DNA from 2 places in the Devosia sp. Micro-HW1 genome. Region 2 is predicted to be linked to the other one. Evidence: predicted binding sites of a transcription regulator. Region 2 holds the regulator's gene; the other holds the start of a gene.
The links. Region 2 encodes LexA, which represses DNA repair genes until DNA is damaged. Its sites were predicted from a motif close to TGTTCNNNNTGTGTTCNG; they were not measured.
Positions count from the first base shown of each region.

Region 1 (5,929 bases), 840 kb from region 2:
CCCGGCCCATAGTGCTGCAGTTCGGCGGCGAACCCCCGCTGAGTTTGGCCATGGGTACTGACATCGAAACACGCTTCAACACGGTCAACCAGTTCTTCATCGTCGATCGCGATCAGCTCGACGGGCTCCTCGAAACGATGAAACAGCGCAATGCCGTGACCCTTTCGGTGCCGCTGAGCGGGCAGGAACAGCCCGTACAGACATGGCTGTCGCTGCGGGGCGTGCTGGCTTCGCTCGATTTCATGGAAACCTTTGCCCGCAGGGTCGCCCAGTACTGAGCGCCGGCACCCGCTTGACTTGAAATCTGCCCCGGCCAGTATGCTGACGCATTGCGGAGGCCGCCATGAGCTTTGCCAAGTCGTTCCTGCCCTGCCTGGTCGCGTTCACATTGGCCCTTGCACCATCCGGCGTGGCGCAGGAGCCGCCGGCCGATACCGTGCGCTACAAGTTCGATCCGCCCCTCGGCACCGCCATTGTCCAGTCGGTGGAAACCCGCAACGCCACCATCGCTCTGGGCGGTGAACGGGTCGAGCGCTGGACCCATGATGTGGTGATGACGCTCAACGAAACAGTGGGGGACGGCCAGTTCAGCGGCTCGTTTCAGCTGCGCAATGTGGTCAATGTCGAGAATGCCCAGGACAATGTGTTCTACCTGATCGCCAAGGCGATCGAGGGCGAGACCTATGACCTGGTCATGTATGATTTCGGCCTTGCCGCCGAGGTGGACTGGGCCGCCATCACCGCCCGCATCGGCCGGACACTGCCTGATCTGACCGGGCCGGAAAACGTCGCGGCCGTCGAGGCGGCGCTGCCGGTCTTTGCCGATCCGACCAAGGCTGTGCTGCGCGCCGTGGACACAGTGGGGCTCTCCTACGTCATTCCCTTCCGCGCCGATGGCGAGCTCAACACCATCGAAACCATCGGAGGTCTCACCTATTTTGCGGTGGAGCCTTCCAGCGTCGAAGTGGCCGGAGGCCATGACGCCGAGACCGGCGAATATATCATCGACTGGCTGGTAACAGCCGATGTGGCGGTCGCAACTGCGGCACTGGCCGACCAATTGCGCGGCCTGGCCTATACGGTCGACGCCGCCCTCGGCACCGACAGTTCAGCCACGATCGAGGCCGCCATTGCCGATGGCATCCAGATGGCCGAAGACGGCTATACCATTTACGACTACGAACTGGGACTGCTGCGCGAGTCCACCGTCACGGCGATCATTCATACCGAGCCGGTTACCTATGCGACGCGGATCACCGTCGAACGCCTCGAGCCCTGAGCCTGGGTCCACTTCAACGAGCAGGTCGCAAGGTCCGAAGCAACCTCGCAGGTTTTTCGGTCAAGGCCGAAAGTCTGGCTACAACGACTAGAACAAACTCATCTGCGGACTATCCACCTTTGGCGCCTCGAACAGGTCGGCGCGCAATGGCGGCAGCTTGGCTTCAAGCCCGAGGCGTTCGCGCGCCTTTTCAAAGCGCTGGCGCAGCAGCGTCGCATAGGGACCTTCGCCCACCATGCGCGAGCCGAAGCGCGGGTCATTGTCGCGGCCGCCGCGCGTATCGCGGACCAGCGAGAGCACATGCCGCACCCGGTCCGGGAAATGCCGCAGCAGCCATTCGCGGAACACGTCGCGAACTTCGCCGGGCAGGCGCACGAGGATCATCTGAGCGCTGATCGCCCCCTGCGCCTTGCCGGCATCGAGAATGCGTTCGAGCTCCATGTCGTTGATGGCCGGGATCATCGGCGAGGCGAAGATCGCAGTAGGAATGCCCGCTTCCGAGAGCAAGCGGATGGCCTCGAGCCGGCGGGCCGGCGAGGAGGCGCGCGGCTCCATTTTGCGGCTCAGCTTGTGATCCATCGACGTCACGGAAATGGCCACCTTCACCAGTCCCTGCTTTGCCAGTTCGGTGAGAATGTCGAGATCGCGGGTGATCAGGGCCGACTTGGTGGTGATCATGACAGGATGTCTGGTTTCCAGCATCACCTCGAGAATGCCACGCGTCAGCTTATGCGTGCGCTCGGCTGGCTGATAGGGGTCGGTATTGGTGCCCATGGCAATGGGCTTGGGGCGATAGTTCTTCGCCGCCAGCTCAGCGCGCAGTGCCTCTACCGCATTGGTCTTCACATAGATGTCGCGCTCGAAATCGATCCCCGCCGAGTGGCCGAGGAAAGCGTGGCTCGGGCGCGCAAAGCAGTAGGAACAGCCATGCTCGCAGCCGCGATAGGCGTTGATCGAGCGCTCGAACCCCACATCGGGACTGTCATTTGAGGTGATGATGGTTTTGGCGCGTTCGACATGTTCAACGGTCTCAAAGACCGGCATGGGCTCCACATTGCCCCAGCCGTCATCGAAGCTGTCACGCTGATGCGTTTCGAAGCGTCCCGAGCGGTTGGTCTGCGCACCGCGCCCGCGAATCCGGTCAGGCTGCATCAGCTCGCGGCGCGCCAGATCTGCATCGCGGCTGCGGCTCAGCCGTTCAAGGGCTTCGAAAGAGGGGGCCTGATAGGGGGCCATGGTCCTGTCTCCTGACTCTGCGCAGAAGGGAATCGACATTCCCCAAACGCTCGAACAGGTTATCAGGTTGATGAGAACAGAACAAGAACATGAATTATGGGAAGGGTCCCTGTTGCAACGGATGTCGGCATGGCGCCCATGCATTACAAGACTTTACGCCGGCCTTTCGCGGGCGTAGAGAACCGGGCCCCAAATGGCTCTTTGGCCTTGCCCCAATCGCTGCACGCTTCCGTCCCGGGTCACTGGCGGGGCGCTGCACCAGACTATTTTTCTCTGCTGACACCGACTGTCGCAGAATTTTCGGAAACCCCGTGTCGAAAGTCGACGGTCCTCCCCGTCGCTTGGGCGACACACCGTTCGTGAATGAGGGATTTGAAGATGACAATGGAAGCCACAATGGATGCCGTGCCCCAAAGCGCACCGCACCATCCTGACAACGCCGCCCGCAACCGACTGGTCATCGCGATCCTGCTGGTTTCCACTTTTGTGGTGTTTCTCAACGAAACCATCATGAGCGTGGCCATCCCACATCTGATGGCGGATTTGGGCGTGGCCGCCAGCGCCGCACAATGGCTGACCACGGCCTTCCTTTTGACTATGGCCGTGGTGATCCCGATCACTGGCTTCCTGCTGCAGCGTCTCAACACGCGTCCCATCTACCTCCTGGCCATGTCGATCTTCTCGGCAGGTACCCTGGTCTGCGCGGTGGCGCCTGGCCTGGAACTGCTCATTGTCGGGCGCGTCATCCAGGCTGTCGGCACGGCCATGATGATGCCGCTGCTGATGACCACGGTGATGACGCTGGTGCCCCCGGAGGCGCGCGGCAAGACCATGGGCAACATTTCCATCGTCATGTCGGTGGCCCCGGCCATCGGCCCGACCATTGGCGGGTTCATCCTGGCCAATTTCGACTGGCGCTTCATGTTTTACTTCACCCTGCCCATCGCCATTGGTGCGCTGGTGCTGGGCGCCCTGCGCATCCGCAATGTCTCCAATCCGCGCTATGCCCCGCTCGACTATCTCTCGGTGGTGCTATCGGCGCTGGCCTTTGGCGGCCTGGTTTATGGCTTGTCCAGCTTTGGCGAGAGTTTTGCCCATGCCGGCGAGCCGTCGACCATTCCGCTCTGGGCGCCGATCGCTGCCGGCGTGGTCGCCATGGCCCTCTTCGTCTGGCGCCAGCTGGTGCTGCAGCGCGAAGACAAGGCCCTGCTGGACCTGCGCGTCTTCCAGTCGCGCAACTATACCGTCTCGGTCTCGATGATGCTGATTGCCATGATGGCCCTGTTCGGCACGGTCATCCTGCTGCCGATCTACACCCAGAATGTCGTGGGACTGGACACCCTGCAGACCGGTCTGCTGCTGCTGCCCGGTGGCCTCATCATGGGCCTTCTCGGGCCGGTGGTTGGCCGCCTCTATGACCGGGTCGGCCCGACCGTGCTGGCCGTGCCGGGTGCCATCCTGGTCTCGGCCGTGCTCTGGGCCCTGACCATGGTGGGGCAGGACACCTCGCCCTGGGCGCTGCTGGCGGGCCATGTGGTCCTGAGCGTCGGCCTGGCGCTGATCTTCACGCCGGTCTTCACCTCGTCCATGGGTTCGGTGCGCATGGAGCTCTACTCGCACGCCTCGGCTGTGCTGGGCTCGGTCCAGCAGCTGGCCGGCGCGGCGGGCATTGCCCTGTTCATCGCCCTGATGACCATCCGCACCGCGGCCCTGACGGCCGAAGGCATCGATCCGGTGGAAGCGCTTGCTGGCGGCATCCGCGCAGCTTTCCTCGTCGGCGCCATCATCTCGCTCTTCGCGGTGCTTGCGGCCTTCTTTATCCGCAAGCCCGAAGGCGGCGGCCCCGCTCATGGCGGCGGGCACTGAAACCGTTCATCTGAAAGGTCCAGGAGGGGCGCCGGGAAATCCGGCGCCCTTCCCGTTTTCAGCGTTCGGCGAGCCGGGGCATCAGTTCGACGAAGTTGCAGGGCTTATGCCGGTAGTCGAGCTGGTGGGTCAAAATCCCCTCCCAGGCATCGCGGCAAGCCCCCCGCGAACCGGGCAGGCAGAAGACAAACGTGGTGCCGATCAGCCCCGCCGTGGCCCGCGACTGCAGCGACGAAGTCCCTACAGTTGTTGCGGAATATTGATGGAACAGCACAGAAAAGCCTTCCATCCGCTTGTCGAACAGCGGCTCGATCGCCTCCGGCGTCACGTCGCGGCCCGAAAAGCCGGTGCCGCCGGTGGTCAGGATGACATCCACATTGGGCTCGGCCACATAGGCCTGCACGGCGGCGCGAATAAGCTGGATGTCGTCGCGCACCACCTGCCGCTCAAAGCAACTGTGGCCATCCGCTTCCAGCAGCGATTTGAGCAAGGCGCCACCGGTATCGGTCTCGAGCGTCCTGGTATCGGATATGGCAATGACGGCGATGGACAGCGGCTTGAATGCGCGATCCTCAAACCGGCTTGTCTTGAACATTCTCGTTTGGCTCCAGCGTCTCGATCAGCTCTTCGGGGACAGCACGTTCATGCTGCACCGGAACTTCGTCGGCATCACTATCAGCGCGCGGGTCGAGAACAAAGGTCTCCGGCGTGACCTGCTTGTCGCTCATGGGCTGGAAAGGAGTACGACCGGCAACATCGACGCTCTTGCGGACGCGCATGCGCAGATAGGCGGCGCCGGCCAGCGCGCCGTGGAACGTGGCGGTCACCAGGAAAAGGCCCACAGGGTGCCACGCACCCATGATGACAGAGGCCAGGGCCGGGCCGATAGCGAGACCGACGCCCAGAATAAGCAGCATGCCGCCGGCGATCTTGGCGAAATCCCCATCGCGGGCGAAGTCGTTGGCATGGGCCACGGCCACCGCATAGATGGGGTTGGCGGCAAAGCCATAAGCGGCAAAGAGCACGTACATGCCCCAGCCGGCCGAGGGATTGATGATGGCGGTGAGGGCACCCACAACGGCCGCAAAGCCGGACAGGCCGATCAGCACAAGTCGACGGTCGATTCGGTCCGAAAGTCGGCCAAAGGGCACCTGGGCAATGGCGCCAAGAATGGCGGCTACGGCGAACAACAGGGCAATGCCGCCGGCATCCAGTCCCTGCTCATAGCCGTAGACCGGCGCCAGGGTGCCGAAGGCGCCATTGGCCATGCCACAGGAAAAGGCCGCGATAACTGCGACGGGCGACGTCTTGTAGAGCAGCTTGAGGTCGAGCCTTGCCGATTGTAGCGGTCGCGGCTGCGGGCTCGATGTGAGGGCGGTGGGCAGCACCGCGCAGATGAAGCTGATGGCGCCGATCACGAAGGGTACGTAGCCAGCCGTGCCGGTGATCGACATGGCGATTTGGCCCAGCGTCGAAGCGGCCATGTTGATGGTCACGTAGATCGAGAAGATCGTGCCTCGGCTCTTGTTGTCGGCGACTTCATTGAGC
Region 1 is NZ_CP094375.1:3,593,888-3,599,816, forward strand. It holds gene MQW79_RS17315 (hypothetical protein) at 1-278, shown strand, start outside; gene MQW79_RS17320 (hypothetical protein) at 344-1,279, shown strand; gene MQW79_RS17325 (PA0069 family radical SAM protein) at 1,367-2,515, opposite strand; gene MQW79_RS17330 (MDR family MFS transporter) at 2,900-4,381, shown strand; gene moaB (molybdenum cofactor biosynthesis protein B) at 4,440-4,976, opposite strand; gene MQW79_RS17340 (MFS transporter) at 4,954-5,929, opposite strand, start outside.
Region 1: a site for LexA is predicted at 2,588-2,605, ahead of MQW79_RS17325 (PA0069 family radical SAM protein). Genes of this name have one in related genera too.

Region 2 (5,929 bases):
TCACATCGGCGAACAGCTCCCATTCGCCCACAGGCAAGCCGGTTTCCGGATCCACGGCGCATTTGAGGATCTTCTGGTCCGGCGTATCGGTCCAATAGGCCGTGCGACCATCGGGCGAAAAGCAGGTCGCATTGGGAATGGCGACGTTACCGATGATCTTGGTCAGCTTGCCTTCCCGGTAGTGATAGACGGCACCGTCCTTGGGACCCTCCTCCTTGACCATGGTGCCAATCCAGAAGGCTCCCGAAGGATGCACCCGGCTGTCATTGGTGCGATTGGTCGGCACGTCGCTCTCGATATCGTGCAGATGCACCGTGGCGCCGGAAACCAGATCGAAGCGCTTGAGGCCGGTTTCGGCGGCGATCGCCAGCGTCTCATCATCGATAATGGCGGCAGCGGCGACGATCTCGTCGAAATGCCACTCGCCGGCTGCCTTGCCCTCGGCATCAGCCGCAAACAGCGTCTTGTTGTTGATGTCGAACCAGAAGAGCTGCTGGCGGCCGACATGCCAGAACGGGCCTTCGCCCAGGGCGCACTGGCTGTCGATGAGGAGCTTTGCGGTCTGGTTCACTTGGTCTGTCCCTTGTCATAGGCGGCAACGGCGAGCTGGGCGCGTTCGGCCACTTCGGCAACGCTCATGCCGGGTTTGTAGATATAGGTCCCAAGACCGAAGCCGGTGCAGCCGGCGGCAAAGAACTCATGGAAATTGTCGGGATTGGCACCCCCCACGGCGTAGACGGGCAGGGCCGGCGGCAGCACTGCCTTCATCGCCTTGATACCCTTTGATCCCAGCACCTCTGCCGGAAAAAATTTGAGTCCCGTTGCCCCGGCGCGAATGGCTGCAAAAGCATCGGTGGGCGAGAACACCCCCGGATAGGATTTCAGGCCAAGCCGAACGGTCTCGCCGATCACCTCGGGATTGGTGTCGGGTGAGACGATGAACGTGCCGCCAGCGCCAGCCACGGCACGCACATCCTCCGGCGTCAGAACGGTGCCGGCGCCGATTTCCGCTCGGTCGGACAGAGCGGCGGCAGCACGCCCAATGCTGTCTACCGCATTGGGCGAATTGAGCGGCACCTCGATGAAGGTGATGCCGGCCTCGACCAGGGCCGTACACACGGGCACGGCTTCATCTGGTGTGATACCGCGCAGAATGGCGATGATGTGACGATGGGACACGATGAAAACCCTCAGGCAATCGAAGTGCGTGCGGCCTTCAGGCCGGCCAGCACCACTTCGGTGGAATCAACGACGCGACCGGCCGAACCGGCCATGCCCAGCACGCTGGCATAGAGCGAGCAAAGCGCTGCAGAGCCAATCAGTGGCACAGGATCGGTGCCGATCAGGTGACGATTGGCGGCAATCTCGGTACCGATCAGCAGGCCCGAAAGGTAGCCCGCGCACCAGTCCGGCGTACGCCCCGACAGCAGGGACGACGCACGGGTGCGGAACAACTGGCCGAGCAGCATTTCGGGATGGTCGAGGCCGGCCCGGGCACCGACCTGGAAGCCGTGTTCGTGCTCGGCTCCATCGAGCGGCCCGTTCAGCGAATGGCGCAGCACCGAATGAGTTTTCAGCAGCTCGAACATTTCGCCGGTCATCGCGGTCGAAAAGCTCGAGATCCGGGTGCCCTCCAGATGCGCCCATTTCGAATGCGTGCCGGGCATGCAGACCACGCCCGAATAGCCCGGAGAAATGGCGGCCAGGCCCAGAAGCTGAGTTTCCTCGCCGCGCATGACATTCTCGCCGCCCTCGCGCTGGCAGACACCGGGCAGGATCGACACACGCAGGCTCGTCCCCGGGACCTCGGGATGCACGGCCCCGCGTCCAAGCGCGGAGAGGTCAGTCGGCGCATCGAGATACGGCGCTTCCAGCCAGCCCTGGCGCGCGCCGGCCATTCCGCAAATCACCACATCCATTAGCCCTGGCTCGGGTGCAAGCTGGCTCACGACCGCCGTCAGTGCCTCCGGGAACTGTTCACGGGTCAGCTTGCCCATGCCCTGATCGGAACCAGCCGATGCCACCACGGCACCGTCGCTGGCTATACCCCATGCGCGCAGGTTGGATGTGCCCCAGTCCACCGCGATCCATGAAATTGTGTCGTTCAAAGTCGTCCTCGCTCCCGGTCGGGCTGATTTGCGCGCGACCCTAAAGCTCAGCATCGCCGCTGGCCAGACCGATTCCACCCGCGCCCTGCAATAGCGCAAAGGCCAGGTCTCCACCCGTCCGGTGGTAAGCTGGATCGGTGCGGAAGACAGATTTCCACCATACTATCAGCGCACCTTTCCGATTTGTATGATTTTTTGGCTGTAACCCATTCACAGCGCCATAGACCGTGATAGAACAGCGCAACCAAGGCCCTCACTTCCGCATACCTGGCGGATCAGCAAGGAACAGGCAAGATGACTGCAAACAATGGCGCCACCGGCGGCCGCAAGCTGCGCTCGCGCGCATGGTTCGACAACCCTGACAATCCGGATATGACCGCGCTCTATCTCGAGCGCTACATGAATTTCGGTGTGTCGCGTGAAGAACTGCAGTCCGGCAAGCCCATCATCGGCATTGCCCAGACCGGCTCTGACCTCAGCCCCTGCAACCGTCATCACATCGTGCTGGCCGAGCGCGTCCGCGAAGGCATTCGCGAAGCGGGCGGCATCGCCATCGAATTTCCGGTCCATCCGATCCAGGAAACCGGCAAGCGCCCCACCGCCGGCCTCGACCGGAACCTTGCCTATCTCGGTCTCGTCGAAGTTCTCTACGGCTATCCGCTCGATGGCGTGGTGCTGACCATCGGTTGCGACAAGACGACCCCGGCCATGCTGATGGGTGCGGCCACCGTCAATATTCCGGCCATCGCCCTCTCGGTCGGCCCCATGCTCAATGGCTGGCACAAGGGTGAGCGCACCGGTTCGGGCACGATCGTCTGGAAGGCCCGCCAGATGCTCGCCGCCGGCGAGATCGACTATCCCAAGTTCATCGAGCTGGTGGCGTCCTCCGCACCCTCGACCGGCTATTGCAACACCATGGGCACGGCCTCGACCATGAACTCGCTGGCCGAAGCCCTCGGCATGCAGCTGCCCGGTTCGGCCGCGATTCCCGCGCCCTATCGCGACCGCCAGGAAATGGCCTGGCGCACCGGCAAGCGCGCCGTGGAAATGGTGCACGAGGACCTCAAGCCCTCTGACATCCTGACCAAGGAAAACTTCCTCAACGCCATCGTGGTCAATTCCGCCATTGGCGGCTCAACCAACGCGCCGATCCACATCAACGCCATTGCCAAGCATATCGGCGTCGATCTCAACATCGATGAGTGGCAGCAGCACGGTCACAAGGTGCCGCTGCTGGTCAACCTGCAGCCGGCTGGCGAATATCTGGGTGAGGACTACTACCATGCCGGTGGTGTCCCCGCCGTGGTCAACGAGCTGATGGCGCAGGGCCTCATTCATGAGAACGCCCCCACGGTCAACGGCAAGACCATTGGCGAGAACTGCCGCACAACCACGATCGAAGACGACAAGGTCATCCGGCATTTCGACAACCCGCTGAAGAAGGAAGCCGGCTTCCTCGTGCTGCGCGGCAATCTTTTCGACAATGCCATCATGAAGACGTCGGTCATCTCGGCCGAGTTCCGTGACCGCTATCTCTCCGATCCCGCCCATCCGGGCATGTTCGAGGGCAAGGCTGTGGTCTTCGACGGCCCCGAGGACTATCACAACCGCATCGATGACCCGGCTCTCGAGATCGACGAGCACACGCTGCTCTTCATGCGCGGCGCTGGCCCGATCGGCTATCCGGGCGCTGCAGAAGTGGTCAACATGCGGCCGCCGGCCTACCTCATCAAGAAGGGCGTCTCTTCACTCGCCTGTATCGGTGACGGCCGCCAGTCGGGCACGTCAGGCTCGCCCTCGATCCTCAATGCCTCGCCTGAGGCGGCGGCCGGTGGCAACCTTGCCATCCTCAAGACCGGTGACCGGGTGCGCATCGACCTTAACAAGGGCGAAGCCGACATCTTGATCTCGGCCGAGGAAATCGCCAACCGCCGCGCGGCGCTGGAAGCGGAAGGGGGCTACAAGTTCCCCAGGCACCAGACCCCGTGGCAGGAAATCCAGCGTGGCCTCGTCGGGCAGCTGGGCGACGGCGCCATCCTCAAGCCCGCCGAAAAGTACCAGCGCATTGCTCAGACCGAAGGCCTGCCGCGCGACAACCACTAGGCATGTCCGCCTAGGCGGGAACACCCGGCCAGACGTCGCCACCGGGCTTGGCCCGGTGGTCAGTGCCTCTACAAGTGGGATTGCCGGGACAAGTCCGGCAATGACGATGCAAACGCAGTGACGGTGTCACTCCCCAAGCCAAAAACCAAAAGGCCCGCCAGTCGGCGGGCCTTTTCCAATTTCCGGGGGGAAAGGGGTCAATACTTGCGCAAAAGCCCAACGAGGCGGCCCTGCACCTTGACCCGGTCTGGCGGGAAGATGCGGGTTTCGTAGGCCGGGTTCGCGGCCTCCAGCGCCACCGTATCGCCCTTGCGGCGGAGACGCTTGAGGGTCGCTTCCTCGTCATCCACCAGGGCAACGATGATCTCGCCGGTCGAGGCGTGTTCCTGCTTCTTGATGAGCACGGTATCGCCATCGAAAATGCCGGCGTCGATCATGGAATCGCCGCGCACTTCAAGGGCATAATGTTCACCGGCGCCGAGCATTTCGGGCGGCACGGCAATAGTATGGGAATGGGACTGGATGGCCTCGATGGGGGTACCAGCCGCGATGCGGCCCATCACCGGGATCGAGACCGGCCGCGCATAGTCCTCGCCACCGGCATTACCGCGGGCAGGGGGGCTCGCGACCTTGCCCAGATTGCCCTCGATGACCGCCGGCTCGAAGCGTGCCTTGCGGCCGCCGAGCGATGGATTCATCGAGTCAGGGAGCTTTACCACTTCCAGCGCCCGGGCACGGTTCGGCAGGCGGCGGATAAAGCCACGTTCCTCGAGCGCCGTGATCAGCCTGTGGATGCCGGATTTCGATGCCAGATCAAGGGCATCCTTCATTTCGTCGAAGCTGGGGGGAATGCCGCTCTCCTTCATCCTTTCATGGATGAACATCAGCAGCTCGTGTTGTTTGCGTGTCAGCATCGGCCCCTCGGTCCAGAATCGGAACATAGACGGAACGACCATACATGTTCCAGTTATGTTCTGCAATGCCCTCTGCCGGATCGGGGCCTGGACGGTTCACATGAACGCGATTGTAGATCAGAATCCGTCGATGCTACTGACTTCAACAAGCGTTCCGGCAGGCTGACCGGGGTCGTGCTCAGGCTGGACAATGAGCAGGTCAGCGGAGGCCAGGGACGAGGTGTGGCCGCTGTCCGTCTGGCTGATCGGTTCGGCCAGAGGGCCCGTCTCGCCATGAACGAGTTTGGCACGCATGAAATGGCGGCGAGCGGTGTTGGGCGGCGTGGGACCCGCAAGCGGCAGACGCAACGCGTCTGGTTCGGCGTGACCCAGGAAGGCACGCAGGGCCGGCTTGATGAAGACGAGTGCCGTGACCATGGCCGAGACGGGATTGCCTGGCAGTCCGAACACGAGAGTCTTGCCGCGCACGCCAAACATCAGTGGCTTGCCCGGGCGCATGTTGATCCGCCAGAAATCCAGCGTCACGCCGAGTTCTGCCAGCACATCCTGAACCAGGTCATGCTCGCCCACCGATGCGCCGCCGGTGGTGATGAGAAAATCCGGCTCGTCGGCGAAGGCGGCGCCGAGTCTGGTGCGCAGCGCATCGACAGTATCAGGGACAATGCCGTGATCGGTCACCGCTTCCGCATAGGGCGCCAGCATGGCGCCGAGCCCGAAACTGTTGGAGGCGACGATCTGGTCCGGCCCCAATGCACTGCCGGGGAGCACGAGTTCGTCACCGGTTGCCACAAGCCCGATCCGAGG
Region 2 is NZ_CP094375.1:518,020-523,948, forward strand. It holds gene MQW79_RS02375 (SMP-30/gluconolactonase/LRE family protein) at 1-571, opposite strand, end outside; gene MQW79_RS02380 (2-dehydro-3-deoxy-6-phosphogalactonate aldolase) at 568-1,179, opposite strand; gene MQW79_RS02385 (2-dehydro-3-deoxygalactonokinase) at 1,191-2,108, opposite strand; gene MQW79_RS02390 (IlvD/Edd family dehydratase) at 2,403-4,211, shown strand; gene lexA (transcriptional repressor LexA) at 4,409-5,125, opposite strand; gene MQW79_RS02400 (molybdopterin molybdotransferase MoeA) at 5,243-5,929, opposite strand, start outside.